DNA from 2 places in the Janthinobacterium goodfellowi genome. Region 2 is predicted to be linked to the other one. Evidence: predicted binding sites of a transcription regulator. Region 2 holds the regulator's gene; the other holds the start of a gene.
What was found. The regulator FliA, encoded in region 2, starts transcription of late flagellar genes. The targets are predictions, from matches to a motif close to CTAAAGTTTNNNNNNNNNNNGCCGNTA.
Positions count from the first base shown of each region.

Region 1: a site for FliA is predicted at 4,293-4,319, ahead of ACQ4WQ_RS17545 (flagellar protein FliT). Genes of this name have one in related genera too.

Region 1 covers NZ_JBNYXN010000004.1:353,222-360,070, forward strand. The annotation lists gene bufB (MNIO family bufferin maturase) at 1-120, shown strand, start outside; gene ACQ4WQ_RS17525 (hypothetical protein) at 125-409, opposite strand; gene ACQ4WQ_RS17530 (RNA-binding S4 domain-containing protein) at 535-756, opposite strand; gene fumC (class II fumarate hydratase) at 852-2,246, opposite strand; gene ACQ4WQ_RS17540 (type IV pilus assembly protein FimV) at 2,419-3,534, shown strand; gene ACQ4WQ_RS17545 (flagellar protein FliT) at 3,953-4,249, opposite strand; gene ACQ4WQ_RS17550 (HDOD domain-containing protein) at 4,429-5,256, opposite strand; gene ACQ4WQ_RS17555 (M13 family metallopeptidase) at 5,412-6,849, shown strand, end outside.
Region 2 covers NZ_JBNYXN010000001.1:383,262-390,110, forward strand. The annotation lists gene flhA (flagellar biosynthesis protein FlhA) at 1-1,297, shown strand, start outside; gene flhF (flagellar biosynthesis GTPase FlhF) at 1,565-2,893, shown strand; gene ACQ4WQ_RS01735 (MinD/ParA family ATP-binding protein) at 2,886-3,749, shown strand; gene ACQ4WQ_RS01740 (RNA polymerase sigma factor FliA) at 3,795-4,526, shown strand; gene ACQ4WQ_RS01745 (flagellar motor protein) at 4,508-5,254, shown strand; gene motD (flagellar motor protein MotD) at 5,271-6,041, shown strand; gene ACQ4WQ_RS01755 (CehA/McbA family metallohydrolase domain-containing protein) at 6,139-6,849, shown strand, end outside.

The DNA.
Region 1 (6,849 bases), on a different contig from region 2:
GCATTGCAGCAGGGGCAGACGTTTGGCGCCGCGCTCGATGCGGCGTTCGAGCTGGACCCGGCATTCGACCTGGCCGCGCACTTGCGCCAGTGGCTGGCGCATGCGGTGTTGACGGCGTAAGTACTTATTCGAAGGCCCGCAGCACGCGCGCTTCGCCCGTCTGGTCGCGGTACAGCGCGTTCGCGGCCAGGGTGGCGTCCATCATGCGCGTGACTTGCTCTTCTTCAAAGCGGGCCAGTTCGGCGGTGGCCGCGACGAGGGCCAGTTGCAGCCTGGCGCGCGCGCTCTGGTACAGGCTGCTGGTGTATTTGTCTGTGTTGCGCAGCAATTCTTCCGCGTTCTCTATTACCTGGCGCAAGTCGCCGATCAGGCGTTCCTGGCTGCGCGTACCTTGTTCGGGATGGTCCATGGCGCTTCCCTTCTGCAATCGATATTTATCTGACAATAACGACGTGTTGCAGCTTGATCCAGGCAGCCGGGCTGGCAGGGGTGCTGGCTGGACGCATGGGGCCGCTTTCGCGCCCCATGCCGGGGTCAGACAGGAGCGACGACCGTGATACGGATATCGCCCACGCTGACGACCTGGCCGGCGCGGATCTTGGCGGTCTTGCGCAATTCCTTCTTGCCATCGACCTTCACCACGCCGCTATCGACCATGACCTTGCCTGCGCCACCGCTGTCGCACAAGCCGACCAGCTTCAATAGCTGGTTCAGCTCGACGAACTCGGATGTTAAATCAAAGCTTACTTTTTGCATTGTATCCCTTATTGCAACGATGTGTTTTCAACACTTAATGACGACCTCAACTAATCCATAGTTTACCTGAAGCCGCCAGCAATGCAGGGTGTAAGTCAGCTTTTGTTGGGCCGCGTCATCTCCAGCGGCACGATCCATGCGCTGAATTGCTCTTCCGTTACATAACCCAGGGCCAGTGCCGCTTGCTTCAGGGTCGTGCCTTCATGCTGGGCCTGCTTGGCGATTTGCGCCGCCTTGTCATAGCCGATGTGCGGCGCCAGCGCCGTGACCAGCATCAATGAGCGTTCCATCAGTTCGGCGATGCGACCACGGTTCGGCGCGATGCCGTGCGCGCAATGCGCGTCGAAGCTGCGCATGCCGTCGCCGAGCAGGCGCGCGCTTTGCAGGAAGTTGTGCGCAATCAAGGGCTTGAAGACGTTCAGCTCAAAATTGCCCGAGGCGCCGCCCACCGTGATGGCCACGTCGTTGCCGAACACCTGGCAGCACAGCATGGTCAGCGCTTCGCACTGGGTGGGATTGACCTTGCCCGGCATGATGGAGCTGCCCGGCTCGTTTTCGGGGATGGTGATTTCGCCGAGGCCCGAACGGGGGCCGGACGCCATCCAGCGCACGTCGTTGGCGATTTTCATCAGGGCCGTGGCCAGGGTTTTGAAAGCGCCATGCGCGGCGACCAAGGCATCGTGGGCGGCCAGCGCGGCAAACTTGTTGCTGGCCGTTTCGAAAGGCTGTCCCGTCAGGCGCGCCAGTTCGGCGGCGATGCGGCCGGCAAATTCCACGTGGGCATTCAAGCCCGTGCCCACGGCCGTGCCGCCGGCGGCCAGCTGCAGCAGCGGCGGCAACGCTGCCGTGATGATGTGCTCGGCGAAGTCCAGCTGCGCCACGTAGCCGGAAAATTCCTGGCCCAGGGTCAGCGGCGTGGCATCCTGCAAATGGGTGCGGCCGATCTTGACGATGTCGGCAAATTCCGTGGCTTTCGCATCCAGAGTGGCGCGCAGCTGGCGCAGCGGCGGCAAGACCGTGTTGGCGACGGCCAGCGCGGCCGCCACGTGGATGGCGGTGGGGAAAATGTCGTTCGAGGACTGGCCCAGGTTGACGTCGTCGTTCGGGTGCAGCAGGCGCTCGGCGCCCCGCAAGCCGCCGATCAGCTCGGAGCCGCGGTTGGCCAGCACTTCGTTCATGTTCATATTGCTTTGCGTGCCGGACCCCGTCTGCCAGACAGCCAGCGGGAATTCTGCATCATGCTTGCCGGCCAGCACTTCGTCGGCCGCCTGCGTGATGGCGATGGCTTTCTTGCCATCCAGTAATCCCAGGTCCAGGTTGACGTGGGCGGCCGCGCGCTTGACGGTGGCCAGGGCGGCGATCAGTTCGGGCGGCATCTTTTCCGTAGAGATATGGAAGTGCTCGAGCGAGCGCTGCGTTTGCGCTCCCCATAGCCGGTCGGCGGGTACGTCGATCGGGCCGAAACTGTCGCGTTCGATTCTGCTACTCATGGCATCCCTTTCATCGATGGAGGTGGATCGAGTGTACTCCAGGCGCAAAAAAGGCACAGGATGATGCTGTATTGCATCATTTTTGCCCTGACCCATCTATATTTTTGCGATTTCCTGCCGTTAAAGACAGGCGAGTCCCCATTATTTATCCTGTTATCAAAGCGATCAGTCCATGCAGAGCAGTATCCTTCCCCGTTGGTCCCTGATCGCGTGCGCCGCCGCCAGCCTGGCCTTGCCGCCCGTCATGGCGGCCGAACTGGGCGAGATGGCGGTGCAGTCGCACGTGGGCCAGCCTCTGCTGGCCGAGCTCGAACTGACGGCCCTGGCGCCCGATGAGGTCAACGGCGTGGCCGTGCGCCTGGCCTCGCCCGATGTGTACCGGGGCGGCGGCATCGGCATGGACCCGGCGCTGCAAACCTTGACGATCAGCCCGTTTGAGCGCGGTGGACGCCACTATGTGCGCGTGGCCACGCGGCAAGCGATCCAGGCGGGCCATGTGCACCTGTATTTATTGCTGGGTAATGGCAATGGCGCCATCGTGCGCCTGGGCACCTTGTGGCTGACGCCGGCGCCGCCCGCCGCCGTGCCCGTCAGTGCGCCAGCCAGGCCAGCTATTCCGGTGCCCGCGCCTGTCTCCACGCCTGTGCCGTTGCCACGCGCCGTATCCGTCGCGCCGTCGCCCGACGCCGCCGCGCTGGCGGCCCGCGCGCGGGCCGAGGGCCTCGTGCGTCCGGCGCGCGTGTTCGTGCCGCCGCCCGCCGCACCCAAACTGGCCGCCCCGGCGCTGCCGCGCCGCGCCGCGGCGCCCGTGGCCGCCTGTGCGCCGCAGGCGGATGCGGGGCAGGCGGCAGCGTGCATGGCGCTGGACGAGAAAAATACGGCCCTGAATGAAAAGCTCGGCGAGCTGGAAGGCAAGATCGGCGTCTTGCAACAGGCGCTGGCCTTGCCCGCCGCCGCCGTGCCGCCCGCTGCCGCGCCAGCCGTGGCGGAAGCGCCCCATGCCAAGCCCAAACCCCTGCATGCGGCGCCGGCAGCCGACAAGGAAAAGAAATCGGGCGGCAGCGGCTTGCTGTGGCTCGGCATCGGCACGCTGGCTTTCCTGCTGCTGACGGCGTTCATCGTGTATGCCGTACGCAAGCGCAGGCAAGCGGCGGAGCCGGGTGCGCCGTCGAAATACTGGGTCTTGCTGCGCAAGCCGTTCGGCCGCAGGAAGAAGGATGTGCCCGTGCTGACGGAGGCGGTGGAGGAGGAAGCGGCCGCGCCGGAAGCGGAGCCGTTCTCGCGTTAATGCTGTTGCAAGGCCGCTCTATAATTTGATATAAAAAAAGATATTAAAAAAATACATGGAAACGCTTGCCAATCACGTTGCCTATTTTTTAAAGATGGTGATATGATTAATTCAGTGGACTTGCTCTACGACAAAACAGCCCCAGCCTGGCGCAGTCACCAACGATAGTGTGGCGCGGTAAACCAGGTGTAGCGTTGCATAAACGCCTGGGTCTGGAAGCGGTTTGCGATGCCGACGATGTGCTCGCGAACGCCGGATGCAACCGGCAGCGAGGCGACGCCAGGAGATACCTGGGGCTCGCCTTCCACATTCCCCACCTTGCTTTTTGAGCGCCGCAGATGGCGCGCTCGATGTCAGGGTGATAGACGTAAAAAAAGCACCCGCGGGTGCTTTTGTCGTTTCTGGCGCGGCAAGCTTCTTACATGCGGGCGCGCGAACCTGGCATGGCGTTCGACAGCTGCGTCATCCATGGTTCCGTGATGGCGCGGATTTCGCGGTCATTGGCCAGGATTTGCTTGAGCAAGTCGATCTTGCGCAGGCGCGAGGCGCCGGCCAGGGCAGGTACCTTGCCCGCCATGGTTGCGCTGGCGGCGCTGGCGCACTGGTTTTCCAGGGCATCCAAGTCATTCCAGTCGCTCGAACGTGCGGCCACGACCATTTTATTGGTCATTCCTGCAATATTTTCATACATCGAGAGAACGTCGTTGGAGGTCATGAGCACACCCGTAACTAGTGAATGGATTACCGCTTGTCTAGATTAACGGCGGGTCCAACGGGAACTTGAGGGTGTTTTTGAAAAAAAAGTGAAAATAATTTGGGCGTTTTCTGGCTGGCCGTCGGCATCGTCCGCAAACCCCCATGGATGCCGGGGTGGCGCTGTCGGCAGCGGTGGAATTATTTGACGAGTTCTTCCAGTCCGGCACTCAGTTCGGCCGGCGGCGGCATCCTGTCGACCAGCACGGACGGCGGCAAGCCGAGCGCTTCGGCCACCTCGTTGGGATAGCAGGCGATGATTTCTTCATTGCTCAAGGTATTTTCCTCGATGCGCGCGCGCCAGGCGGCCAGGTGGATGATGGCGGCCAGGCGGTTCAACGGTGGCTTGGCCAGCGGATCGGGAAAGGCGGCGATGGCCTCGGCAAAGGCGGGCGGAAACTTCCAGCGGCGCGCCAGTTCGGCGCCCACCTGCGCATAATCGTAGCCCAGCGATACCCGTTCCGCGTCGAGCCGGCGCGCGTCGAGCGGCGGGGCAATCTTGTCGAGCTGCATGGCTTGCTCGGGCATGGCGGCGTGGATCACCAGTTGCCCGATCGCATGCATCATGCCGATGGTGAATGCCAGGTCCTGGTTGTCGCCCGTCTGCTTCGCGATCCAGCGGGCCGACACGGCGCTGTGCAGACTGTAGCGCCAGAATTGCGGCAAATGCAGGCCCGGCACGGCCTTGAAACCGCTGACCAGGGCCGAGCTGATGACGAGCGTGCGCACGGTCACAAAACCGAGCATCAGCACGGCGTCTTCCACCGTGCCGATGCTGCGCGAGACGTGGTAATAGGCCGAGTTGGCCAGCCGCAGCAGCTTGGCGCTCAAGGCCGGGTCCGCTCCCAGCTGGCGCGCGATGTCTTCGGTGGCGATGGCGGGGTTGTCGAAACTGCGCACCAGTTCATCGACGATCTTCGGGGCGGCAGGCAGGGCGTGGGGATGCTGGAACAGCGCTTCCAGTTGCATGGCAATCTCCTTGGCGTTCGCGCGGTACGGCGTGCACTCGTGCAACTATATGCCGATTTTTTTGTCCGCATGCAAAAAAGTTAGGGGACGGTTTTTCACCTAAAAAGGCAGGGTTTTCAGGGTATGATTTTGGCTATTACATCGAAAGGATCGCCATGCACGGTTTGCGTTTTTCCTGGTCCCGGACGCCAGTCCAGGCTGCCATCATCCTCGCCCTGGCCGGCGTCTCGCTGACCGGTTTGCCTGCCCAGGCGCATGGCCAGCAAGCGGCCGCCAGCGCCGGCGTCCCCGCTGCCGCGAAGGCCTTGCCCGGCGACGACTTCTACGATTACGTGAATGGCGACTGGCTGCGCAGCACGGAGATTCCCGCCGACCGCAGCAGCTGGGGCTCGTTCGCCATCCTCGCCAACGCCACCAACGAGCGCATCATCGGCCTTGTCGAAGGTCTGGCGGCGGCGCCACAGGCCGATGCATCGGCGCGCCAGGTCAGCGATTTTTACCGCTCCTGGATGGATGAAGCGGCTATCGAAGCGAAAGGCTGGGCGCCGATCAAGCCGCTGCTCAAGAAGATCGATGGCATACGCGACCGGGCGGGGCTGGCCCGCGCGCTGGGCGAGAGCCTGCGCGCCGACGTCGATCCGCTCAATTCCACCAATTTTTATACGGAAAACCTGTTCGGCCTGTGGGTGGCGCAAGACTTGAACGACACCACGCGCAATGTGGCCTACCTGCTGCAGGGCGGACTGGGCTTGCCCGACCGCGCGTTCTATCAGAGCGACAGCGCGCGCATGCAGGGCTTGCGCGCGGGCTACCAGGCGCATATCGCCGCCATGCTCCAGCAGGCCGGCTACCGCGATGCGCCGGCCCGCGCCGCGCGCGTGTTTGCGCTGGAACAGCAAATTGCCGCCAGTCACGCCAGCCGCGAGGATTCGGCCGATGTGGCCAAGGGCAACAACGCCTGGCGCGCCGCCGACTTCGCCAGCAAGGCGCCGGGGCTCGACTGGAAAGTGTTCTTCCAGGCGGCAGGGCTGGGCCAGCAGACGGATTTCATCGTCTGGCATCCGACGGCCATGACGGGCAGCGCCGCCCTGGTGGCAAGCGTGCCGCTGACCACCTGGAAAGATTTCCTCGCCTTCCACGCGATCAACCATTTCAGCACCATCTTGCCGAAGGCGGCCGCCGACCAGCGCTTCGCCTTCTATGGCAGCGTCCTGAGCGGTACGCCGCAGCAGTCGCTGCGCAGCAAGCGGGCGCTGGCCGCGACGAATGCGGCCCTCAGCGACGCCGTCGGCAAGCTGTACGTGGAACGCTATTTCCCGCCTGAATCGAAAGCCCGCGTGCAAGACATGGTGACGAATATCGTCGCCGCCTTCTCGCGCCGCATCGACAAGCTGGACTGGATGGCGCCGGCCACCAAGGCGCAGGCGCAGGAAAAACTCAAGACCCTGTATGTGGGCGTGGGCTACCCGGAACGCTGGGAAAACTATGCGGGCTTGCGCGTGGTGCGCGGCGATGCGCTGGGCAATGTGCAGCGGGCGGAACAGTTTCATTACCGGCAGGAACTGGCCAAGCTGGGTCAGTCGCCCGACCGCA
Region 2 (6,849 bases):
CTCGCGCGTGGCCAGCGAACAGGACATCGGTACCCAGCTGGTGGGTCAATTGTTTGCGAAACCGCAAGTGCTGTACATTACCGCCGGCATCATCGGCGGCATGGGCTTGATTCCCGGCATGCCGAACATGGTCTTCATCCTGCTGGCGTCATTGCTGGCCGGCTCCGCCTATCTGATCAGCAAGAAGCGCAGGCTGGAAAAAGCGGCGGCCGACAAGCCGGCCGAGGCGCCGCAAGCGACCGTGGCGCCCGAGCAGGAAGAGGCCAGCTGGCAAGACATCATGCCCGTTGATACCCTGGGCCTGGAAGTGGGCTACCGTTTGATTCCCCTGGTCGACAAGACGCAGGGAGGCGAATTGCTCAAGCGCATCAAAGGCATCCGCAAGAAATTTGCCCAGGAAGTGGGTTTCCTGGCGCCGCCCGTGCATATCCGCGACAACCTGGAATTGAAACCGTCCGCCTACCGCATCACGCTCAAGGGCGTGGAAGTGGGCGTGGGCGAAGCGTTCAACGGCCAGTTCCTGGCGATCAATCCCGGCATGGCCAGCGGCACCTTGCCGGGCCTGGCCACGAACGACCCGGCCTTCGGCTTGCCCGCCACCTGGATCGACGCCAGCTTGCGCGACCAGGCCCAGTCGATGGGCTACACGGTCGTCGATGCGGGCACCGTGGTGGCCACGCACCTGAACCATTTGATTACCTCGCACGCGTCGGAACTGCTGGGCCGCGCCGAGGTGCAGTCGCTGCTCGACCACCTGGGCAAGGAGTCGCCGCGCCTGGTGGAAGACCTGGTGCCGAAGATGCTGTCGCTGTCCACCCTGCAGAAGGTGCTGCAGAACCTGCTGGCCGAAGGCGTGCACATCCGAGACATGCGCACCATCATCGAAACCCTGGCCGAGCATACGGTGCAGACGCAAGATCCGAACGACCTCACGGCGCTGGTGCGCGTGGCCCTGGGCCGCGCCATCGTGCAGCAACTGTTCCCCGGCGCGGCCGAACTGTCCGTGATGACCCTCGACAGCCGCCTGGAGCGCCTGCTGATGCAGGCGATGGGCAATGGCGGCGACGGCGCCGGCATCGAGCCGGGCCTGGCCGACACCATCGCCCACCAGGCGGGTCTGGCCGCGCAGCAGCAGGAAGCGCTGGGCCTGACGCCCGTGCTGCTGGTGCCGGCGCCGCTGCGCGCCCTGCTGTCGCGTTTCCTGCGCCGCGCCTTGCCGCAGCTCAAAGTGCTGTCGCATGCGGAAGTGCCGGAAACCAAGACGATCCGCGTCACCAGTCTGGTGGGCGCGCAATAAACCCATGCAAAGGGCTGGGGGCGAACCCTGAGGGTTCGACCCCGGTTTTTGCTTTGGGTTAAAAAAAAGCGTAATTTCCTGCCGGCAAACTGAATAACGGGTACTTTCCCGTCCTGTTCCTTCGATCATTTCCTGCAAGCATCGCTAATAATGGAAACTGTCCGGGTGATCTGTGTCCATGAGGAAGACAGCACCCAAGCAACAGGAGTCGATGATGGTCACACAGTTCAGCCAATATTGCGCCACCCCCGCCTTGGGAGGCCGGTCATGAATGTGAAGAAATTTACGGGTGCCTCGTCGCGCGATGCGCTGCGCAAGGTGCGCGAAGCATTGGGCCCCGATGCCGTGATCCTGTCGAACCGTCAGGCCGATGGCGTGGTGGAAATCCTCGCGCTGGCCAATGACGATGCCGCTTCGCTGGCGTCGCCGCCGGCCGCGTCCGAAATGGCCCAGCCCCGTCCCCAGTTGCAGACCCAGTTCGCCACGCCGCAGCGTCCGGCCGCCCCGGCCCAGCGCCCGGCCGCGCCACGTCCTGCCGCACCGCGCCAGGCAGCCGGCGAGCCAGTGGACATGGCCCGCATGCAGCAGATGATGGCCAGCGCGCTGGCGCACGTCAAGGAAAACGCCGCCGCCGAGATGAGCGGCATGATGAATGAAATCCGTGCCATGCGCGGCATGATGGAAACCCAGCTGGCGGAAATCTCGTGGGGCTCGACGCAGCAGCGCGAGCCGCAAAAAGCCGTCGTGCTGCGCGAAATGCTGGCCGCCGGCTTCTCGGCCAGCCTGGCGCGCTACCTGATCGACAAGCTGCCCGCCGGCCTCGACGGTGCGCAAAGCATGCGCTGGATCAAGACGGTCCTGAGCCGCAACCTGAACACGGTCGCCAATGAAGACGCCATGCTGGAGCAGGGCGGCGTATTCGCGCTGGTCGGCCCGACCGGCGTCGGCAAGACCACCAGCACGGCCAAGCTGGCGGCCCGTTGCGTGATGCGCCACGGCCCGGAAAAGCTGGCCCTGATCACCACGGATGCCTACCGTATCGGCGCGCACGAACAGCTGCGCATCTACGGCAAGATCCTCGGCGTGATGGTGCATTCGGTGAAGGATGAGGCGGACTTGCGCATCGCCCTGAAGGAACTCAAGAACAAGCACACGGTGCTGATCGATACCGTGGGCGTGAGCCAGCGCGACCAGATGGTGACGGAACAGGTGGCCATGCTGTCGGGCGCCGGCGCCGACGTGAAGCGTTTGCTGTGCCTGAACTCGACGGCGACGCAGGAAACGCTGAACGAAGTGGTGCGCGCCTACCAGGGCAGCGGCCTAGCCGGCTGCATCATGACCAAGCTCGATGAAGCGGCGTCGATCGGCAACGTGCTCGACGTGGTGATCCGCCAGAAGCTGAACCTGTTTTATGTGTCGAACGGCCAGCGCGTGCCGGAAGACCTGTACCTGGCCGACCGCGGCTACCTGATCGACCGCGCCTTCAAGCTCAAGCGCGACTCGGCGGCGACGCAGTTTTCCGATGCCGAACTGCCGCTGCTGATGGCGCAGGCGGCCGCCCGCAATAATGAAGCGCGCGGGGTGCACCTTGGCTAATTTCGATTTCGACCAGGCCGAAGGCTTGCGCCGCATGCTGGCCGGCCCGCAGCCGCGCGTCATGACGTTCCTCTCGGCCACGCCGCAGGACGACAAGGGCGCCATGCTGGTCAACCTGGGCGCTTCGCTCGCCTATGGCGGCAATGACGTGCTGCTGCTCGACGCCAGCGGCGGCAGCGACGGCGTGGCTGCACGGCTGGGACTGGCGCACGGCGCCAGCCTGCGCGACGTGGCGCGCCAGCAGTGCGGCTTGAATCAGGTCATCCACCAGGTGCCGCAAGGCTTCGGCGTGGCCAGCCTGGGCGCGCGCAACCACCTGATGGACAGCATGGACTATGCGGGCGAGGATGAATTGCGCCGCCTGGGCAAGACTTTCGAGGTGCTGGCGCGCCAGAGCGGCATCGTGCTGGTCGACGGCGTCGTGGCCGACGAGGGCGATTGCTTCCCCGTGCCGCTGATGGCTTCGTCGGATATCGTGGTGCAAGTGTCGACCAGCGCCACTTCGATCAAGGCGGCGTACTGCCTGATCAAGCGCCTGAGCCAGGAACTGGGACGCCGTCCGTTCGGCATTCTCGTCACCGGCGCTTCCGAATCCGAGGCAAAAGTGGTATACGATAATATGGCACAGGCGGCGAGCCGCTACCTGGCCGTGAAGCTGACCTCGATGGGTTCGGTGCCTGCCGATGAATATCTGCACCGCGCGGCGCGGCTGGGCCGCAGCGTGGTCGATGCGTTTCCGCTGGCGGGCGCCTCGGTGGCGTTTCGCGGACTGGCCGAGCGGCTGGCCCGTTCGGCGGCGCCGGTGCTTGGCGGCACCTTGTACCAGACGGGGAGCCCGCACCAGTTCAGCGCCTGACACCAACCGTAGCACCAGATAAGACGAGAAAACAATAAGCAGCCTATGTACACGGTCAAAGGGAAATCGAACAAGGACTATTTGCTGACGGAGCACATTCCGCTGGTGAAGCGTCTGGCGCACCATATGAAGGCGAAATTGCCGCCTTCGGTCGAGGTCGATGACCTGATCCAGGCCGGCATGATCGGCCTGCTCGATGCCATTACCCGCTATGAAGAGACGCATGGCGCGCAGTTCGAGACGTATGCCGTGCTGCGCATCCGCGGCGCCATGCTCGACGAATTGCGCACCAGCGACTGGCTGCCGCGCAGCATGCGCCAGAACATGCGCAAGATCGAAGAGGCGATGAGCACCTTGCAGCAGCGCCTCGGCCATCCGCCGACGGAGTCGGAAGTGGCGAAGCTGCTGAAAATGTCGCTGGCCGACTACCAGGAAATGCTGGGCGACGGCGGCGGCCACCAACTGGTGTACTACGAAGACTTTCATGACCCGGACGGCAATGACAGCTTCCTCGACCGCCACTGCGTGGACGAGGACAGCGACCCCTTGCGTTCCCTGCTCGATACCGATTTCCGGCAATCCGTGATCGATGCCATCGACGCGCTGCCGCCACGCGAGAAAATACTCATGGGCCTGTATTACGAAGAAGAGCTGAACCTGAAGGAGATCGGCGCGGTGATGGGCGTATCCGAATCGCGCGTCTCGCAGCTGCATACCCAGGCCGTCGCGCGCCTGCGCGCAACCTTGAGGGAGCAGGCGTGGACTGGTCCAGCGTAATCGGGCTGGCGCTGGCGCTGGCGGGCCTGCTGGTCGGCCAGGCACTGGAAGGCGGCAAGATGGCCTCCCTTCTGCAGCCGGCCGCCTTTGCCATCGTCATCATCGGCACCTTCGGCGCCGTGCTGCTGCAGACGCGGCTGCGCACCTTCGTGCGCGGCCTGGAAATGCTGCGCTGGGTCTTCCTGCCGCCGGCCGACACGCGCGCCGCGCTGGCGCGCGACATCGGGCAGTGGAGCCTGACGGCGCGCCGCGACGGCCCGCTGGCGCTCGAGCGGCTGATGGAAAACACGGCTGATCGCTTCAACGCCAAGGGCTTGCGCATGATCGTCGACGGCATCGCGCCCGACAAGCTGCGCCAGCTGCTCGACGTGGAAATCTCCGCCTACGAAATGGCCGAGCGCCAGGCCGTCAAGGTGTGGGAATCGGCGGCCGGCTATTCGCCCACCATCGGCATCCTCGGTGCCGTGCTGGGCCTGATCCACGTGATGGAAAACCTCACCGACCCGAGCAAACTGGGCAGCGGCATCGCCGTGGCCTTCGTCTCGACGATTTATGGCGTGGGCCTGGCCAATCTGCTGTTCCTGCCGGTGGCCAATAAACTCAAGGCCATCGTCTCGCGCCGCGTGGTGCAGTATGAAATCACGGCCGCCGTGCTGTACGACATCGCCACGGGCGACCACACGCGCATCATCGAAGAGCGCGTCTCCAGCCTGCTTCACGAGCACTGAGCGAGCACTGACCATGATGCGGCGCGCGCGCAGGAAGTATGACGAGGAACCGGACAACCAGGACCGCTGGCTGATCTCGTACGCCGACTTCATCACTTTGCTGTTCGCGTTTTTCGTCGTCATGTATGCGATCTCGCAAGTCAATGAAGGCAAATACCGCGTCTTCCAGAGCGCCATCGGCCAGGCCTTCAGCCTGGAAAAGGGCGCGCCGCCCATCATCATGGAAGCGCCGCAAGCGATCCCGCTGCCGAACCCCGCCCTGAAACGCCGCACGGAAGCCATCCGCCGCGAGCGCGAACACATGACGCGCCTGGCGCAGGACCTCACGTCCACGCTGGCGCCGCTGGTCAAGGAAGGCAAGGTCCGCGTGACGCAGACGAGCCGCGGCGTGAGCGTGGAAATCAATGCCAGCGTGCTGTTCGACCCGGGCGCGGCGCGCCTGACGGCGGAATCGGACCAGGCCCTGCGCGCCGTCGCCGTGCTGCTCAAGGACGACACGCACGACGTGCAGGTGGAAGGGCATACGGACGTGCAGCCGATCAGCAATTCGAACTTCGCCTCGAACTGGGAATTGTCTGCCGCGCGCGCCAGCGCCGTGGTGCGCCTGTTCATCGCCAGCGGCGTCAAGGCGTCGCGCCTGACGGCCGTGGGCCACGCCGACAACATCCCCGTGGCACCCAACGCCACGCCGGAAGGACGGGCGCGCAACCGCCGGGTCGCCGTGACGATCTTGTCCGGCATCCCCGAGACGGTGACGGAAGTGCCGACGGCGCCGCCGGCCAACTAGGACGGGCTTTTCGGGCCGGCGGGGCCTGGACCATGTCATTTGCTGGTCATACTGGAATGCTAGGCTGTCGCCCTTCTTTCAGCTTCCAGGTCATCCCATGCCTTCTTCCAGAACATTGCTTGCTTCGGCCATCGCCATCGTGTTGAGTGTCGCCGCCTGCGGCGGCGATAGCGACCCGGCCGGCAGCGTGCCGCCGCTCCCCGCCGGCCGCTGGATCGCCGGCGACCTGCACACCCATACCACCCAATCGGCCGACGCCGACGTCAGCCAGACCTTGGACAAGGTGCTGGCCAAGGCCTTTACCACGTATGGCCTCGACTGGATGGCGCTGTCGAACCATTTGCGCGTCTCCACGCGCGATGCACTGGGCGCACCACTGCCGGTGCCGGTTCCCATGTCCATCGGCGCCGAGCGTTATGAAATCCCGCGCGTGCAGGCCCTGCAGGCGGGCGGCAGCTATGCCGATAAGCTGATTTTCTCGGGCTTCGAGTGGGACATGCCGACCCATGATCACATCGGCGTCGGCCTGTTCGAAGGGGCGGACAAACTGGTCGCCAGCACGCGCGGCATGAAGGAGTTCGAATACCTGTTTACCACGCGCGACGCGGCCATGTTCGACGCCGCCGACGTCGCGGCATGGAAAGCGAAATACGGCGACACCCGCTACAACAAGACGGCTGCCGATGCGCTGCAAGCGATCAACTGGCTGAAACAGAATTACCCGGAAACCAGCTACGCCGTCATCAACCACCCGTCGCGCAACAAGGGCAGCTACAGCATCGCCGACTTGCGTGCCTTCAATGATGCC